2 regions of the Oceaniserpentilla sp. 4NH20-0058 genome follow, and region 2 is predicted to be linked to the other one. Evidence: predicted binding sites of a transcription regulator. Region 2 holds the regulator's gene; the other holds the start of a gene.
What was found. Region 2 encodes FNR, which switches genes on or off when oxygen is low (the NO sensors DNR and NnrR bind a similar motif). Its sites were predicted from a motif close to TTGATNTANATCAA; they were not measured.

Region 1 (9,848 bases), on a different contig from region 2:
TAGATATGGTCTTGCTTATGTCTGTGAACCCTGGGTTTGGTGGGCAAAGTTTTATTCCAAATACCTTAGAAAAACTCAGTGCAGCTCGTAAAAAAATTGATGAGTCCGGCTTAGATATCCGCTTAGAAATTGATGGCGGTGTGAAAGTCGATAACATCGGCGAGATTGCTGCCGCGGGTGCGGATACTTTTGTGGCGGGTTCTGCAATTTTTAACGCGCCGGATTATCAAACCACCATTGCAGCTATGAAAGCGGAAATCGCCAAAGCCACGGCTTAAATTTTATTAGGAAAGGAAGCCCGTTTAAGTATGATTAAACAGGGCGTTTTATATGCTGGATATCAATCAGTACGATGTGTTTGTTTTTGATCTTGATGGCACGCTAGTGGATAGCGTGCCTGACTTAACCTTGGCGTTAAATCATGCTCTTAACACTTTAAACTTTATACCCGTAGGCGAGAGTAATGTTCGCCAGTGGGTAGGCAATGGCAGTTTAAAACTGATTGAGCGAGCTTTGGATTTTATCGCTGAGTGCACGTCAAATAATATCAAAAAATTGCATTCGCAATTTCTAGTGAGCTATCAAAATACTCTGTGCGAGAAAAGCGTATTGTATCCGAAAGTAAAGCCGACTTTAGAGCTTTTAAAAGAAAGTGAAAAAACCTTGGTGCTATTAACTAATAAACCAATCCAATTTGTACCTGAGTTACTTGAGAAACTTGGTATTTCGGATTTTTTTAGTTTGGTATTAGGCGGTGATAGTTTGCAAAGCAAGAAGCCAGACCCGCTACCTTTGTTGCATGTAATGAAAGAGTGCTCAACTCAAGCGGATAAATGTTTGATGATAGGCGATAGTCGGGCAGACATTGAATGCGCACAACAAGCCGGTGTGGCATGTGTGGCTTTACAGCAAGGTTATAATCAGGGGCTAGACCTTTCAGTCTTATCTCCCAGTTATTTGTTTGAAGATATGGGGCAGTTATTTTCACAACTCAGGTCATAATACTTGTTTTAGATTTTATATCTAATGATCAATTTAGTAGATTATATTTATCTTATCTAAGTGGTTAATTCATATTACTAAAGAGTCTGTTTGCTGAATAGAAGAAATTATTTTCTACTCAGCTTGTGTAAAAGAAAACATTCAAAATTCAAATTTAATTGTTCTAAAAATACCGCTAGTTTGATGGTATCGAAAACAATTATACTTTGAACCAATATTTAATAAGGATGAAATACACCAGTGTTTTTTAATCAGCAGCGTTTAAAACCTCTGTATTTATATTTTACGTTTATCTTCTTGAATGCACTTAGCATTGCTCAAGCTCATGGGTTTATTAGCTTCCTAGATCGTGAGTATGTTGATGTTCAATCCGGTTCTCTACTGGGTTTAGGTCACGTATCAATTGGTAATAAGTTTGAACCTAATCACAGTGTGTTAGTTGGCGTTGGTTACGTACCGAAATTATCCAATCATAAAGAATTGATGTTGTTCTCGTTTCGTTATCGTTACGACAACCCGTATGTGGTAAACATAAAAGAAATGAAGCTAAAGCCGTTAAGCTTAGGTGCTGGTTTTTTAATGGCTAACCATGACGACTTATTTTTAGAGTTGCCAGAACAATATCCAAAAGGGTATTACGCTCCTTCGGCATTGAGGATCATTTTTAATTATCAAGCAACCCTAGAAATTACACCCGTAATTGACGTGTATTTGGATGTTTCAATATTAGATGTTGGTTTAGCTTCGTATGTGCGTGAACCTGATTTTTTCTATGATAATTACGATTATCTTGGGCTAGAAGGGATAACTAATTGGGGTTTTGGAGTTCGTTATGCATTTTAAAACCAAGAAGAGTATTCGTTTAATCAGCGTTGTTAGCATTATGTTGTTTGTATTAAGTGCTTGTGATTATGAAATCAGCCCATGGGCAACCGATGCGAATTGCTCTGAAAAAGTTTCCATTGAATATAACATCAATCGCTTAGCCAATTATGAAGCACAAGTGGGCACTAAAAATACCTATCAAGTGGCGGTATTGAGTGATCCGCAAATGTATCCAGGGGCATTCGAGAAAGTCATTAAATATGTGAATACCTTACCGGAGGTGGATTTTATTCTGTTAACGGGTGACTTGACAGAAACAGGTATCAAAGCAGAATTTGAATGGGTGTGTGAAGCCATGGAAAAAGCAAAGCAGCCTATTTTATCTGTGATTGGTAATCACGATGCTTTGGCATTTGGTACAGATATCTGGCATAAATACTTTGGCCCTGAAGATTATAGTTTTACTTACCAAAACAGTAAATTTATTGCTTATAACGACAATAAATATGAATTTTCCAATGTGCCTGATAGGGATTGGCTAGAACAAGAAGCTCAAGGGTATGAAACCAGAGACTACACTATGGTATTTAGTCACATAGCACCTTGGGATACGGACTTAGCATTAAGCGAAGAACTCAAAAATCTAGGTGTGGATCTTGGTGTACACGGACATGTGCATAAGTTTGATTATTGGCAATTAACGGATGTTCAGTTACCCCATTACGCCACAACATTTACTAAAGAAGAAAGCTTTGGTTTGTTAAGTATTAATCCTGCTGGGTTCACCTTAGAGAATTGTACACTTGATAAGTGTGAAGTGGCGCAGATACGAAACCGTAGCCGTTAAATACAAAAGCCGCTTTATTAAGCGGCTTTGGCATGTGTTCGCAAAATTCAATTAAGGCGTTTTTTCCATGGTAAACACACCTGCAGCGTGTTTGTTAGTATCTGCGGTGCCAAGGTTGTAGCCTCCGGCAAATACATCCCCAGGTTTAACAAAGATACCGCCAATGTTTCCGATAACACTCGTAGAAGAGTCTGCCGCATTACCAGAATCCACCACCGTTCCGTTGAGAGTATGGGTTTGGAACTCAGGTAAGCGGTTATTGTTTTGATCTGCACTCATTTGGCCGGAGAAATTTACGTTCCATGTTGACTCCACTGCTCCAGAGCCACCAAGTAAACCTAAATCTGGATCTTCAGTGGTTTCAATGACTAGGTTGCCATTGGTAATGGCACCGCTATTAAAGTCTACATCAAAGTTGGCCGTCAGACTTTGCACGATGCCGTCATCAGCAAAGCCAATGCATTGACCAAAGCGCGCGCAGTCGCTATCCGTAGTAAAGTTTGCCGAACCGGTTAATTGATTGATGTCCGCACGCTCAGCTGCTAACCAAAATGCTAAAATATTTTCTTCTTGCTGGGTTTCAATAACATTTTCATTCACTTCGAATTTAGTAATTTCAATGCCTTCACCGGGCTCGGCAAGCCAAGCGCCCCAACGAATATTGTCAGCGGCACTGACGCTGTTCACTTGTATGTCACAGGTTTGTTGCGAGTCGATGCAACTGGCAAAACCGGCTAACGATGAAACGGTGTTATCGGCTTCTAGCGGTTTCATAACTACTTCTAGCCTGTCATCAGTTACCACTGTGCCGTCGGCATCTTGATGTGAGTGTGAATCTTTCATTACTAAAATGGGGCGATCAGTACTGCCTTCCCAAGAGCCATTACCAATAAATAAGTCTAACCCTGATTCAGCATACCAATGGTCTTGGGTGGTTGAACTTCCTGAACCTAATGATTGCTGAAGAGCGATGGCAGCGGTTGATGTGTTGCTATTATCATAATTCAGCTCCATTTCTAAAATAAATTCGTCGCTGCCAGTTGTTGGTATAAAGTCGAATTTTTGAGTTTCAGCATTAAAAGAAACGGTAATGTGACCGGGATTAGTTTGTTGCACAAACTGACCGTCTACTTCGACAAAAACATCATTTTCGACAACAGAGTTAAATAAGAAAGTGTTAAAGTCCGCAAAGGCGACAATGTCTTCATTCATTGAGATCTCAATTTCATATCGAGTCTTTTCCCCTGTGCCAATATTAATAACATCGTAACTGATTCGGAAATGTACGTTCTCTGTGGAGTAATCAAACGGGGTGAAGTTGACGATATCGGGTGACATTAACTGGGCTTCTAGAGTACTTATAGCAGGTGAGTCTCCTGAATAATTATTGCTAGAATTAATGGGCATAGCTAAAACTGCAATGTCTCCGCTTTCGCCAAGTGCTAACGCTTCATCACTGATAATACTTTGAGTGAAAGGGTTGGTAATCCCAGTGGCATCAATATTGGCGTATGGGTCGGTAAAATCAAATGGTTGTGCGGCCACAACATCAAGCTGTGCTTGAATACTGGCGATTAAAGCTTCGATGCTGGTTGGATTTAACTCCCATAATTCAACTAAGACTAATAGCTCTGGGTCTAAGTCGTCTACGGTTTGACCTTCACTCAATATACCAGCTTCAATTAACGCATCCTCCAACAATTGGTCAGTGCCTCCGGTTTCTACAAACTCATCTTTGACATCTTCTATTTTGTCGGTAAGTGCAGTGTCTAGGGCATCAGATACATTTTCATCCACATTCACATTAAGGCTGGCTAAGGCATCTAAAGTGTTGCTGCTATCTGCGTTAGATTCTGTACCACCTAAGTCAGCATTTGTCGTGCTATCGTTTGAACTGTCATTGTCACCACCGACTTGTGCAATAATGGTTTTGCCTTGAGCGTCATCTTTATCGTTACTTTCGCCGCTGCTGTCCTCTTGATTTTCGTCACCCTCTTCAGTGGTTTCTTCGCTGGCTACTTGTTCTTTATCGGCTTCGCCATCTGAAGATTCGCTTTCTTCATCGGACTCTTCCGTGGCATTATTTTCAGCCAATGTTACAGGTGGTGCTAATAAACCTTTAGGTGATGATTTTGGTTTAACACGGGTGAAGTTAAAATCTGCACCGTCCCCTAAATCTAAACTTCCGGATTCATTTTCAACTTGTATACCACCACTGTACACACCCATTACAAAGCTGCCATCCGCTTCTTGTTGGACTTCATAATTAGTGCCGCGGATACCAATGGATGCGGCAGGGGTGTTGACCTTATAAGCGCTTTTATCCCCTTTACCAATGGTGCCGGTGATGGTTCTAAAGCCACCTTTTACTAAACTCATTAATACTTTTTCGTCTTTTTTATCAGCACCTTTTTGGGCCATTAGGTAGGATTCTATATTCATTTCACTATTGGCTTTAATGGTCATAAGGGCTTTATCTACAAAGCGTATTTGCACTGAACCAGTGGCCCCTGTTTTTATGACATCGCCATTAAAAATTTCACTGCGTCGTTTTAATATCCGGTCAGTACCTTGATCTGATGTGGCAGTAACCTGACCTTTACTTAATATTACATGGCCAGCTAACGGTGCGGCCCATGTTGGGAATGTAAATACGCACATTAGTGTTATTACAACACCGATTATTTTAATGAGTTTCATATTACCTCCCCCAACGTTACGCATAGAACATTGGATTAAAAATTATATGTAAGTCCGATTTCAGCTTTAGCCCGTGTGTAGGTATTAGCTTGCAGCGTACTGTCGTTGTAGTTGACGCTGTAATCGTTTCTAAAGCTAAAGTGAGAACTAAAGTTGTAGCGCCAGCCAATACCAAATGTCGCATTTTGATCTTTACGGATTTTTGTATACAACGCAGTGTTAATTGCATCGTATTCATTACTTAAAATGCTAAATGTCCAGTAACGACTTGAGCGTTGCCCGGTAAGAGATGTACTTTGGTAAGTAAATCCTTGGTAGGTTTTGCCACTATGTTTGTTGGAGGCTTCATCGGTGCTATCGGTACCGAATATAAGGGTTAATTTCCAACTGTCCTTTTCTGGCGCGCTGGCATAAGAAAGGTTGAATTGTTGTTGAGTTATATCGCCGTCTGAATTGTCTGGATAGCTGGACATGCCATAATTTAAACCAAACCCAATATTAGCGCCTTTTTTTAACAGCCAATTGGCTTGTCCTAGCAAAGACTGGCTGTTTAGGAGCTCTTCACCGTCTAGTTGTACAAACTGATAGCGACCTGCGCCGCGCCACTTAATTGGTCCGGTATAAAAGCTGTAGCCCAATTCACCCATGGCGGTGGTTAGGTCGTAGATTGGAGTTTCTGAATTGCTGCGATTGGATACCACCATGCGTCCATCAAAGGCACTGGTTTTTGTTAATGGTGCAATGTACATCATGTGGGCTAGGGCGCTCCAATAGGCACTGCCAGTCTCGCGGCTGGCGTCATCAAGTGCAATATCAACAGGGAATATAAGTTCTTCCTTTGGTAGTTCTTTTTCACTGGTGGCACTATTGATGTTTGTGTCATAGCCGCCACCCACATCAACAACAAACATAAATTTAGATTCGACGCTGCGTTTTAGATCCGTAATGCGCTCCATAAAGCGTTTTACATTTTTTTGAACAGGCTCAGGTGGATTTTGTTTAAGCACATTATTAAATTCCACTTCGGCACGTGTCAGGTTACGAAGATAGAAGTGGGTACGGGCGAGTTCTAAACGGTATCTAGGCTGTTTGGGAAAGGTCAGAACCAAGCGTTCAAATGCAAAAAGCGCTTGATCATAATGCTGGCTTTCAACCGAGGCCATACCATAAAGGAAGTCAAAATCAGGCAGGCCCTCATGCTCACTTAACATGCGGTTGGCCAGTTCGTAAGCTTGGCTATATTGCTGTCTCTTTATAAGTACCTTTAGGGCATCCATACGAGCCTTTTCTGTTTGCTCAGGGGTGACAGCGGGAGCTGCTGGCACCGCCGATTCCTCTGCATACGTAAAGTTAGCCATGTATATACTGATAGAGACTAACAATAAACGGGTTAATTTCTTCATGATATTAGAACCAGTAAGATCCGCGGAAACATCCTGTTAAATTCAGTCTAGCAGCGAATCCAAGATTCGCTGCTCTTTGTGCAATCTAGGCTAAGATTACATAATGATGGATGTTTCTAGGTATATGACCAGGACAAGCATATGAAAAGGATTACGACTCTAGGGCGCGGTAGGATATTGATTATCTTAAATAAAGTGCCTTTTTTTAAGGAGTTTACCTCGTTTGAAAAAGAAAAAATCGTCGATACGCAAGCGGCATTTTTTGTGGCACAAGAAGATGAATATATTATAGAGCAGGACACACTTGATACAGCTTTTTACATATTATTAAGTGGGACCGCGAGAGTAGTATTAAACGGCGTGGATGACCCATTAGCGGGAGTTGAACCTGGTGATTTCTTTGGCGAAATTTCATTTATTCAAAATACACCGCGCACCACTAATGTGATTGCTAATGAGGTCTGTATCTTGTTAAAAGTAGATAGACGCTTATTGGGGGCACTAAATGCGGAGATTCGAGAGAAGTTTAAAGATCAAATAATTATAAAGTTAGCGGGTATGGTAGCTGCAAAGAATAACCAGTCCAGTAAGGCTTAATCTCGGTAAATTCAAAATTGACCTGTGTCAGTTTCTTTATCACCAAGCATACTCTTACTAAGCCAAATTGACTCACATCAATTTTAAATTCTCAATGAGGACTATCCTAAAATCATTGAAAATTTAAACAAACATATGAGGTGACAGGCCATGTACGTTGATGAATATGTATTAGCAGGACTATTAATTGTTGGTTTAACGTGTGGATTTTTTGTGGGCGTTTACCGCTTCATTAAAAATGACATTGCTAAGCACAAAGATGACAAACACGCTTAATTGATCCTTTTGGATCAAATGGGTGGTTTAAGAATTGTAAATCCCTCGATGCAGGATGCAACCCTCACAGGATAGTGAACCTTTCAAGCCCGATATTATCGGGCCTTTTTGTTTCTAAGCTTGAAGATTTTGAATCATTAAAACCGCGATGCGACACAATCCCTTGCTCGCTGCGGCTTCCGCTATTAAATGTCAAATAAATCGCACACTCGATTGTGTTTTGGATGAAGAGTTGTACCAAAGACTTTGATACATTGATTTCGCGGAACGTCTCCCCAGCTTTCCTCGACAATGAGCCTTTCTGGTTCCCATGCCAGTCCTGTTTTACTAAAGGCAGCTACACTGATCGATTTGCTTCCTGTGGGGATTTCCCATTCTATATACTTTCCAATAGGCAGTGTTTTACTTTTTATTACGGGAATAAAGATTTCGATACCCTCGATAATCTTTGGTTTAACGTATGTGAGAACAAACTTGGCGACATAACCGCCGCTGTTAAAAAAGGTAATAGCACCGTTTTTTACTTTTTGAGATTCTTCAAATTTACAGTTTCGATTTGCATTACGCTGACCCTGGTCGAAGGCTTTATGCCCCCAGTCTCTGACTGTTAAGTGATACGTAGTTTTTTGTGTCCAGCAATCTAGTCGTTCAACATTGGGGCGATTACTGCAGATCGCTTCCATATTTTTCTGGAATTCATCATCGCATTTTTTTTGCCCTTTATATCCGGTTACTCCTGATATTCTCCATGGCGAGCTATAACACCAATCATGTACTTGACAAGCCGGTTTGAAAAGACGCTTCCAAGACTTGGTGACTTTTCCATTTAATGGGTTACTGCAACCGTCGTCATTAGGTGTTGAGCAGCTGAACTCTTTGCGCAGCGATGCAGAGTGATCTTGTAGCCCTGCGTCGGTATCGGATGAAAAGTCTCTAGCGTAGTGGTCGTAAGGATCATTCGCATAATCGCTTTTTAGGCCGCCAACATCGCTTTCAGTCATATCGCTTAGATCGCAGCTTTCATTTTTTTTGTCGTAATCAAATGATCGACATAAGAACGTTGTTTCTGCTACGCAGGCGTTTTTGCAAGCATCCAACCCTCCTGTAATTTTCTTTTTATTGTGCCCAGAGATAGCTGCATTAGATGTATGAGTATAACTGTCAGCATAAGCTAGGTTGGCCCATGCACACATAAGTATTAAGGGAACTAGAATTAATCTATTCATTTTTAGTACCGTTCTTTTAATTTTAAATAACGTTCAGAAGTGGTCTTTCATTTTTAAGTAACTGTTACTGCTGTTGAATGCTTTGACAGAATGTTGTTTGAAGCTACTTAAAAAAGAGGTAGTAGCCAACAGCAGTTGGCGCACAATATTTTTATGAGGTGATTATAAGGAGGTTTGTCATTTTTAATGGTTTTCTGTACAAAATAACGTAAAAATACATGATTTAGTACTAGATGAGAGCTAGCTAGGTAAATAAGCCCCTCAAGCCATCTCTCAACTAATTAAATTTTGATCACTGAGAAAGCAATTTACTGAATCGCTTTGCCACAACAATGACCACTGGCCCAAGCCCATTGGAAATTAAACCCTCCTAAGTGGCCTGTGACATCAAGAACTTCGCCTATAAAATATAAGCCTTTTACTTTTTTAGCCTCAAAAGTTTTGGAACTAATTTCATCAGTGTCAACACCACCTAGTGTGACCTCGGCCTTTTTGTAACCTTCAGTGCCACTTGGAATAAATTGCCATTTTTGAAACGCATTTGCGATGGTTTCTAAATCACTGTGTTTATATTGTTGTAGCGGTTTATTTAGATCCATATTTATACAGAATCTTTCAATAACACGTTCAGGGAAGTGCAGTTTTAAAATATTTATTACATGCTTATTCGGACTGACTTGTTGATGTTGCTTTAAGTCTTCACATAAATCTATGTCTGGCAAACACTTCACGGTAATGGTGTTGCCCGCTTGCCAATAAGAGCTAATCTGTAATACCGCAGGGCCTGATAATCCCTTGTGGGTGAAGAGTATGTTTTCTCGAAAGCTTTGATTAGCGCATGATATTTCACTGTCTAAGCTGACACCACTAAGCCCTTCAAATTGCTGTTTTTCTTTTGCATCAAAGGTGAACGGCACTAAACCAGGATTAGTGTGCGTAACGCTTAAACCAAATTGACGGGCAATGCGGTGG
Region 2 (9,848 bases):
CCCTACGCCCGCTTCCAAGCGGTTATGTTCGACCAAGATACATTGATCGTTTCTTACGATGAACGTCGCGGAGAACGCGGTTCAGGTCGAGGAACACGTAAAAAGGGTGTTGACCCTGTTGAACAAAACATTGGGGATTGCGTCGATTGCAGCTTGTGTGTACAGGTTTGTCCTGTAGGCATTGATATACGTGATGGTTTGCAATATCAGTGTATTAGTTGTGCACTATGCGTGGATGCCTGTGATGAAATCATGGACAAAATGAATTATCCAAAAGGATTAATTCGTTACACCAATGAACATGCTTTAAAAGGCAATAAAGTACATATCATTCGCCCCAAACTGGTAGGTTACGCCATGGCGTTAATCGTTATGATGGGTATTTTTGTTTATACCATTTTTGACCGAGAGCCCGCTGAGATTGATGTGGCTCGTGACCGTGGATCTTTATATACCACCAGCAGTGATGGCCGCCTGCAAAATAGCTATTTTGCTAAAGTCATTAACATGTCTAATGAAGAGCACACATTTACTGTTCGCGTAGAAGGTTTAGAAGGTGGTGAGTTGAGCGGTAAAACCACCGTTCACCTCATGCCGGGCGAAGTGCGCTCTTTACCGCTAAATTTAAGAGCGATACCGTGGGACTTAAAACAGTCTAGAACAGATATTATTTTCATTGCTACGAGAGATGACGGACTAGAAGTCAGCGAAGAAAGTCGCTTTATTGGCCCAGCTGGTCGCTAAAAAGATAACTTTACCATTCTTAAAGCACCTATCAATTTGTTCAGCGCCACTGTAGTGATACACTGGCGCTCTATTTTTATTACGCAGTATTGATTCATGACTGACACACAAAAACCTTGGTATAAAGAACCCTACGTGTGGATGCTAATTGGCTTCCCTTTATCATCTGTCATTGTGGGTATTTTCTTTATTACCACAGCGGTCGTAAACCAAGATTCACTAGTAAGAGACAACTACTACAAAGATGGCTTAGCGTATAACTCTGAACTGCAGTGGGATAAACAAGCGGATGCTTTAGATGTTCGCTTAAATCTATTAATTGAGGGCAATAACCTTACCCTTAATATACTAAACTCACGTAAAAATCCGCCATCTACTTTGAAAGTATCCCTAGGTCACCCGACTATTCCAGAAAAAGATCGTGCCTCGCATTTGCAACTAAAAGAAGCTAAACGCTTCATTGGATTTATTGATGATATCGAAGACGGCCGTTATTACTTGTTAGTGGAATGCCCAGAACAAGAATGGCGTGTACGTAAAGATATCTGGGTGAAAAACGGCGTGTTGACGGCAATCTAAACATGGGTGATTGTTACCACTGTGGACAGCCTATTGAAAAAGGTGTCGAGTTAACCGCCTTAGTGTTAGGCGAACAACGAGACATGTGCTGTATTGGTTGCCAAGCGGTGGCCAATGCTATTGTACAACATGGCGGCGAGTCCTTTTATCAGTTTCGAAGTGATACCAATCAAACCCCCGATTTCACATTAGATACCCTACCCCAAACCGTCAAACAAGAGCTAACCCTATTTGATAATCCAGATGTTCTAGCTGACATTAGCTCTCAAATAAATGGCGCCTACGAAACCATTTTAATCATTGAGGGCATTACCTGTGCAGCTTGCGCTTGGCTAATTGAAAAGCAATTAGCAGACTTCGAAGGCGTTAAGTCGGTACGTTTAAACCTCACAGAGCACAAGCTTTACCTACAATGGCAGCAAGACACTACACCGCTAAGCCATGTTATTTCCCGTATTTACAGTCTTGGGTTCAAAGCACAACCTTATACCCCTGACGCGGCCTCTCAGCAATTACAAAAAGAGCAGAAGCAATCCATTCAACGCTTGGTTTTAGCCGCATTAGGTACTATGCAGGCAATGATGTTTGCCGTTCCCTTATACGTTGGTGAATGGAGCGGCATACTTCTGCAATACGAAACCTACTTTCGATTTGCAGGGTTAATCATCACGACCCCCGTTGTGTTATACAGTGCAAAACCTTTTTTCAAAGCCTTTTGGCGTGATATAAAATCTAAGCATCTCACCATGGATGTGCCTGTTTCAATTGCAATTGGCGGCGCTTACCTTGCCAGTGTCTATTCAACCTTTACCCATGGCCAAGAGGTTTACTACGACAGTGTCTGTATGTTTACCTTTTTCTTATTGGTGGGCCGTTATTTAGAAACCAGAACACGTCTGCGCAATGGAGAAGCTGGCAATCAATTACATAATTTGATGCCTCGAGCCACATTAAAAATCCTTGAAAACGGCGACGAAGCCTTACTACCTGTTACTCAAATTGCCATAGGGGATGTCATTCGTGTGGTATCCGGTGGCACCATTCCAGCCGATGGAGTGATTGTTTCGGGTAAAAGCTCAGTAGATGAATCCATTATTACTGGTGAGTTTATTCCCGTAAATAAAGCAACAAATGACGGGGTTATTGCTGGTAGTTTAAACGTAGACAACCCCATAGATGTGAAAGTACACGCATTAGGTAAAGACACACAAATCTCAACTATCATGGCCCTATTAGACAGAGCCACCCAAGATAAACCTAAAATTGCACAACTGGCCGACCAACTTGCACAATACTTTGTAGCAGGTGTATTACTAACATCAGCCATCGTATTTACTAGCTGGTATTTCATCGACAGTGATCGTGCATTTTGGATTACCCTTAGCGTATTAGTAGCCACATGCCCTTGCGCGCTATCACTGGCCACACCTACTGCATTAACCGCAGCAACGGCAGCCCTTCGCAGAAACGGCGTGCTGATTACCCGTGGCCATGTACTGGAAACCTTACGAAAAAGTCGTCGTATTTTATTCGATAAAACAGGTACGCTAACTTTAGGCCAGCTCACCATCGAAAAAAACATTGAATTAAACCACTGCCAAATAAACCCGCTTCAAATAGCGGCCAGCCTTGAGCGACACAGCCAGCACCCCATTGCCAGCGCCTTTCAACACGACCAGATATTACCTGCATCCGATGTAATGAATCACCCAGGGGAAGGTATCAGCGGTATTATTGAACAAATCCCCTATAAAATCGGCACAGCTCAATTTGTGGGCCTTGATGCTACGCCACCGAATGATGGCCATTGGGTCGCACTTGCAAACGACACACACCTACTGGCTTGGTTTTTACTCAGTGATGAAATTCGTCCGCACGCTTATGAAGCCATTCAAGAATTAAAACAACTGTCACTTGAATGTGAGCTTTTAAGTGGTGATCAAAGCCGACACGTACAAGATATTGCGCACCAGTTGAAGATTGATCGTTTTCAATCAGGTGTCAGTCCCCAAGGTAAATTAGCCTATTTGGCCAAACAAGATCCTAGTGATGTAACCATTATGATTGGTGATGGTATTAATGATGTACCGGTACTGGCCCAAGCACCCATTTCTATTGCCATTGGCAGTGCCAGTGACTTGGCCAAAACCCACGCGGATGTGATTCTGGTTAATAACCAGCTAAAACGCATCAGCCAGTTAATCAAACAAGCTCATAAAACCCAGCGCATAATTAAGCAAAATTTACTCTGGGCGTTGCTGTACAATAGTAGTATTTTGCCATTAGCCGCATTGGGGATTATTCCGCCCTACATTGCAGCCATTGGCATGTCCACCAGCTCATTAGTCGTGGTGTTTAATGCCCTTCGCTTAAACACCTTACCTAAATAACCGAGACTCATATGGAAATCATATTTATCACCGTTCCCGTTACGCTCTTGTTTATAGCCAGCGGTGTGGCCATCTTTTTTTGGGCAAACAAAGGCGGACAATTTGATGATCTAGATAGTCCAGCCCACCGCATTCTATTTGAGGAAGATACTCCTGAAGCGAAAAAAGAAGATACTGCTGAATCAACCAAAGATTCAAAGCAAGATAACTAAACCATGCTTGAGCCGCTTTCTTATTTAACTGCTTTCCTGCTAGGTATATTTGGCAGTTTACACTGCATGGGCATGTGCGGAGGTATTGTCGGTGCACTATCGGTTAATACAGGTCAACAAAGCATAAAGTTGCAGCTAAGTTATCACCTTGGTCGCATTAGTATGTATGGCCTAATCGGTTTGTTAGCAGGCTTTGCGGGGCTTTGGCTGTCACAAACCCACGATTATGCAGGACAAGTATTAAGAGGAATTTCCGGTGTATTGCTGATTTTAATGGGCATTTATATTTTAGGCTCAAGCAAAGCACTACTATGGCTAGAGAAAGCTGGCTCTGGTTTGTGGAAGCGTATTCAACCCCTCAGCCGTTCACTCATCCCTATTAGCAATATAAAACAAGCTATCGCACTTGGTCTCATATGGGGATTGCTGCCGTGCGGACTCGTTTATAGCACCTTAAGCTGGGCTTTAGTGGCGGCCAATCCTCTTCATAGCGCAAGCTTAATGGTAGCATTTGGCCTTGGAAATATGCCTGCATTATTAAGTTTAGCCGCCTTCACTGGCCAAATTAATCGCTTTAAACAAAATGTATTTGTAAAAGCTTTTGTAGGCCTAGGTATCATTGGCTTTGGTATTTGGACGCTTGTAGCCCCTATCCTTCAAATTAACCACTGACAAGCCTTGACATAAATCATACTATTGACGAGTATTCCCGACTTGTTAGTCACCTGTCACTCCATCGCAACACACAGGTCATTAGGAGAGCGAGATGTCTAAGGACAACCAAACAGTACATTTTTTGGCCACCAGCAAGCCGAATGAGACCCACTGCAGCACCTGTAGTCTAAGCTCGCTATGTCTCCCGATTGCCCTAGAGAAAGGCGATTTAGACTCCCTTGATAAAATGATCAAACGTGGCCGCCCTATTCAAAAAGGTGAGCTGCTGTTTAAACAAGGTGACCCATTTAAAGCTATCTATGCCATTCGTACAGGAACCATCAAAAGCTTCACAGTTGCACCAAGTGGTGAAGAACAAATTACTGGCTTTCATTTAGCCAGTGAATTGGTTGGTTTATCTGGTTACAGCGAAGACGTATACCCACTTTCTGCTAAAGCACTAGAAACCACTACCGTATGCGAACTGCCCCTAGAAAAACTAGAAACCCTATGTGACGAGATTCCGGGTCTTCGCAAACAAATAATGCGCAATATGGGTGGAGAAATTCGTCAAGACCAACAAATGATGTTACAGCTTTCTAAAAAAACAGCCGATGAGCGCATGGCTTACTTCTTATTAGATATTAGTAGCCGTTTTGAGCGTCGAGGCTTTTCAGCCAGTACCTTCCGCTTAGCCATGTCACGCGTGGACATTAGCAACTACTTAGGTCTTGCCGTTGAAACGGTGAGCCGTATATTTACCCGCTTTCAAAAGAAAGGATTCATCAAAACAGAAAGCAAAGAAGTCACATTATTGAATTTGGATGAACTCAATACATTGGCCGGCACTGTTAGCGACCAATCCGATTGCCAACTGCACCCCAAGCAATCAAACTAACCCCTTGAAATAAAAGAAAAAGACAAAATGCAAGTATTTTTTTTGCATTTTGTCTAATTGCATCTAATGTATAACTATCTTTCTCAGGATTGGCCTAGAAATACAAACACGCTAGATGCAAGGACACCACCATGGGACTGTGCCCAAATGATCTTCGGCACTTGGTGATTCGCCCCACCTTACAATATTTAGAGCAATATTCGCTGTCAGCAGAAACCTTATTATTAGGTACCGCCGCTGTAGAGTCGGGCTTGGGCTATGAATTAAACCAACAACAAGGAAAAGGGCTTGGGGTATATCACATCAACCCTAGAACCCATCAGTTACTGTGGGATAACTACTTAGCGACCAAGCCAGACCTCGCCAGCAAAGTACGTGGACTGGCGAGTCAGCATGAGTTTTTAAAAGACCCTCATACAGAATTAACCACTAATTTGCGCTATGCCACCGCCATTGCTTGGCTGATTTACGCCCGTAAAGACGCCACACTGCCAGAAGCTTCTGACTTACCTGCTATGGCTAAATACTGGCGCAAGCACTTCCATAGCCGCCCCCAAGGCCCGCTAGAAGACTACATTAGTCGTTACAATGCTATTCACAATCCACCTGCTCTTTCGGCCTTTGCTTATTAAGCTTAGGCTTTATAACCCTATATCATGGGCAAATTGGTTTCATTTAGGCTAAAATCCGCGCCAGAATACCCCTTAGCTAGGTTTAATAATGGTCCAGTTCGTTGACGCCTCTGCGTCTGCCCAATCAGTCGAAGAAAAAAAACAAAAGAACGAATTTAATAAGTTGCAAAAACGCCTTCGTCGAGACGTGGGTCGTGCTATTGCAGATTTTAATATGATCGAAGAAGGCGACCGCATTATGGTGTGCCTTTCTGGTGGTAAAGACAGCTTTACCATGTTGGATATTTTAATCAGTTTACAACGCAGTGCGCCGGTGAACTTTGAATTAGTTGCCGTGAACCTAGACCAAAAACAACCGGGCTTTCCTGAGCATATTCTACCAAGTTATTTAGATACATTAGATATTGAATACTACATCGTTAATCGTGACACCTACTCAGTGGTAAAAGAAAAAGTACCAGAAGGACGCACCACCTGTGGCTTATGTTCGCGTTTACGTCGCGGCACACTTTATGGTTTTGCTGAAGATATTAACTGCAATAAAGTTGCACTAGGACACCACAGGGACGATATTGTAGAAACCATGTTCTTAAATATGTTCTATGGGGCACGCTTTGCAGCCATGCCTCCCAAGTTGCTCAGTGACGACAAACGCAACATCGTAATTCGTCCTCTTGCTTACTGCAAAGAAAGCGATATTAGTGAATTTTCTGTAGCTAAGAATTACCCAATTATCCCTTGTAACTTATGTGGCAGCCAAGAAAACCTACAACGTCAAAATATTAAGGCCATGTTGGCTCAATGGGAAAAAGACACCCCAGGAAGGGTTCAGCAAGTATTCAATGCACTACAAAATATCGCGCCATCTCAATTGGCTGATACCCAGTTATTTGATTTTGAGAACCTAATAATAGACCGCAGCCAACAACGCGATGATTATGAATATGCCGAAGCGCAGATCATAGAAGGAGTGGGTGAATTTGCGCAAATGCCGCCTAGGTTAAAACCAGACAACCTAATTAACGCCATTAACTTATCCATTGAAGCAGACCCTACTAAAGGGTAAATTTTTACTCTAACACGCAGCGATAGCGCCCAATTCCATCCACATGAATAATGGCTCGTGTGGATAGTTTATCGTGCAGGTTTTCAAGCCCTAATATGATTTTCCGTTGACCATTTGTGCTTTCTCGGCGAATAAACATCACCTTAAAGCGCCCTGCTTGCTGAATCTCTTTTATGGCCACCGTACTTTTTATAAGTTCTGGGCCTTTTTCATTCCATTGCACCCACTGTAGAAACATCTCATCTTGCTTATCCGAACGGGTGATGACCAAGCGAATTTGCCCAGAATGCTTAGCTGTTTTCCAATTCCCCATGCCTTTTACATCATAGATAACAGGGCTAAGCCTAAACACCTGTTCAATGGTTTGACTTTCAGTCTTGGCCTGTACACTAATAGATAAAAACAGACACAACAAAAAAATAAGCCCGCGCATATATTAAATCCTCATTTAATATATTTAGCTTAGTTCAAACAGGCTATCGCGCTAGGTTAGTCAAACGGTTGGTAACGAACGTGATTGATCAACCAAGTTTGTAAGCCAGAGGGCGTTTTTACAGCTACCTCATCGTCTTGCTCTTTACTTAAAAGGGCTCGCGCCATGGGGCTATCGATAGAAATATTTTGACTGCCAGAGTAAATCTCCTCAGGGCCAACAATGCGAAACTGTTTTGTATCTCCCTGTTCATTTTCAACTTCCACATAGGCCCCAAAAAAAACTTTGCCTTCTTGTTGTTGGGAGTAAGGCACCACTTTTAAGGTTTCAATGCATTTACTCAAGTAACGCACCCGAGAGTCAATCTGCCTTAAAATTCGTTTGTTTTCTTTATAGTCCGCATTTTCTGAGCGATCCCCTAAACTGGCAGCCCACGTAACTTTTTGAGTAATCTCAGGGCGGTATACCCGCCACAAGTGGTCTAGCTCATCTTTTAATGCAGCAAACCCTTGCTCAGTAATTAGTTGAGTTTTCAAAACCAACCCCAAGTGAGCAACAGTCCTATACACATGAGTACACTCATTAACAAATGCATTTTAGCCGCGTCAAAACGGATTTCGTTCAAATTAGGGTCTTCACTGGATTGAGCTAAAAACAGCACTTTAAGATGTTTGATGACCAAGGGTAATGCCAGTAAGGGTAATAACAAGGATAAATGAATAAGAGTAGCCACCATTAGCAAAGCCCCAAAAGCCCCCACGTAATACAACAGCTGTAATACAGAAGCATTTTTAAGCCCTAATTTCCCTGCTATTGTAATCGCCCCTGCTTTCTTATCGACATTTATATCATTGATATTATTTGCGTTTAAAATCGTCCCCGCAAGCAAACCAAAGAAACATCCCAGTAACAAACTTGCAGGTTGAATCACGCCAGTGGCCGCCAGTGACACTCCAGCAGTCAGTACAGGCCCACATAAAAGAAATACCCAAACATCTCCAAGTGCTTTGTATTTAAACCCAAATGGCTTGCTGGAATAACCGATGACCCCTATTCCCGCCAGCAAGGCACATAACAAAATAATACTGGGCGCAACGACAAACACAGGCAAAGCCAATAAACCCGCTAGAACAAAGCACCCCCAACCTGCATTTCGGATTTGTTTTGTTGTAAGCCATGCCGATTGAATCACGCCACTTCCTCCTAGGGTATCTGGCAGATCAATCAATTTTAGATAATCTTCAACATCATTTAATAAATTAACGGATATTTGCAGTAACACCATGGCTATTAGTGCTGGTACTAAAACCCACCACTGAATATGAGCGTCTAGCACTAAACATAAAAAAACGGTGGCTATTGCAGGCATGATAGTAGCGGTTAAGCTAATAGCGCGTAGGGCTTTAAACCAGCGATAAAGCCACGATGGCGGGTCGCTTTTCACTTGAGTAAAAAAAACCTCTTGATTGTGCTCTGATAAAGCCACCCAGCCTGCTGTATTCTGGTACTCACCCGTTAACAATAAAACGTCAAGTTCACCACTACTTTTAGGTATGCGTAATTGGTCCATATGCTTCCTTATAATCAAGCCACTTATCAGCTAAGCTAGTAAGAGATCATTGTGGCAAATACTGTATGTTTAATTTTGATTTGAGCCAAGAGATAGAAACATTTATCTTAGAAAAAAAGATCTGTAAAGAATATGAGATCATTCTTCACTTAAAAAACCTTGGGCGAATCCCCACCAATGCACTGTCAACGCCATTATCATTATTTAGGGCCCATTTTTTAATTTATAACGCTTTGTATAGACTGCAACTGAACACCTTAATACACAACAAATATTCACTTGAAATTTCCAGTATTGAAGTTCGTGTTGAATGCACACGGCTTAGACCAACCACCAGCCGTAATTTATCTCAATTTGATCCTCTTGCAATCTTCTATTTAGATTTAAACCACCTTAATCAAACCACAGAAACCGATGTCATTAAGTTATTAGATAACTTCTGGCAGCACTATTTCAATGACAGCCAAAAACAGCAAGCATTGGATACTCTTGGTCTATGTGAGCCAATTGACTCTAAAGCCATAAAAACGCAATATCGTCGATTAGCCATGCAACATCACCCCGACCGCGGTGGCGATGCCGATACTCTTATTGAAATTCATCAGGCAGTTCAATGTTTACAGCAGTATTACCCTTAGTTTTAACTATTTTTTTCACAATTTTTAGTCAA

Region 1: ccoM (cytochrome c oxidase subunit CcoM) is a predicted target of FNR. The motif match lies at 7,442-7,455, and genes of this name have one in related genera.

What each region holds. Positions count from the first base shown of each region.
Region 1 covers NZ_BAABWE010000002.1:275,848-285,695, reverse strand. The annotation lists gene rpe (ribulose-phosphate 3-epimerase) at 1-278, shown strand, start outside; gene ABWV45_RS04495 (phosphoglycolate phosphatase) at 331-1,002, shown strand; gene ABWV45_RS04490 (hypothetical protein) at 1,243-1,845, shown strand; gene ABWV45_RS04485 (metallophosphoesterase family protein) at 1,835-2,674, shown strand; gene ABWV45_RS04480 (FecR family protein) at 2,726-5,374, opposite strand; gene ABWV45_RS04475 (tetratricopeptide repeat protein) at 5,410-6,777, opposite strand; gene ABWV45_RS04470 (cyclic nucleotide-binding domain-containing protein) at 6,919-7,374, shown strand; gene ccoM (cytochrome c oxidase subunit CcoM) at 7,525-7,650, shown strand; gene ABWV45_RS04460 (phospholipase A2) at 7,836-8,876, opposite strand; gene ABWV45_RS04455 (BaiN/RdsA family NAD(P)/FAD-dependent oxidoreductase) at 9,185-9,848, opposite strand, start outside.
Region 2 covers NZ_BAABWE010000001.1:483,281-493,128, forward strand. The annotation lists gene ccoG (cytochrome c oxidase accessory protein CcoG) at 1-744, shown strand, start outside; gene ABWV45_RS02220 (FixH family protein) at 841-1,323, shown strand; gene ABWV45_RS02225 (heavy metal translocating P-type ATPase) at 1,326-3,713, shown strand; gene ccoS (cbb3-type cytochrome oxidase assembly protein CcoS) at 3,725-3,925, shown strand; gene ABWV45_RS02235 (sulfite exporter TauE/SafE family protein) at 3,929-4,597, shown strand; gene fnr (fumarate/nitrate reduction transcriptional regulator Fnr) at 4,692-5,477, shown strand; gene ABWV45_RS02245 (hypothetical protein) at 5,609-6,109, shown strand; gene ttcA (tRNA 2-thiocytidine(32) synthetase TtcA) at 6,198-7,175, shown strand; gene ABWV45_RS02255 (hypothetical protein) at 7,180-7,608, opposite strand; gene greB (transcription elongation factor GreB) at 7,665-8,144, opposite strand; gene ABWV45_RS02265 (prenyltransferase) at 8,141-9,178, opposite strand; gene ABWV45_RS02270 (DNA-J related domain-containing protein) at 9,244-9,816, shown strand; gene ABWV45_RS02275 (polysaccharide deacetylase family protein) at 9,792-9,848, shown strand, end outside.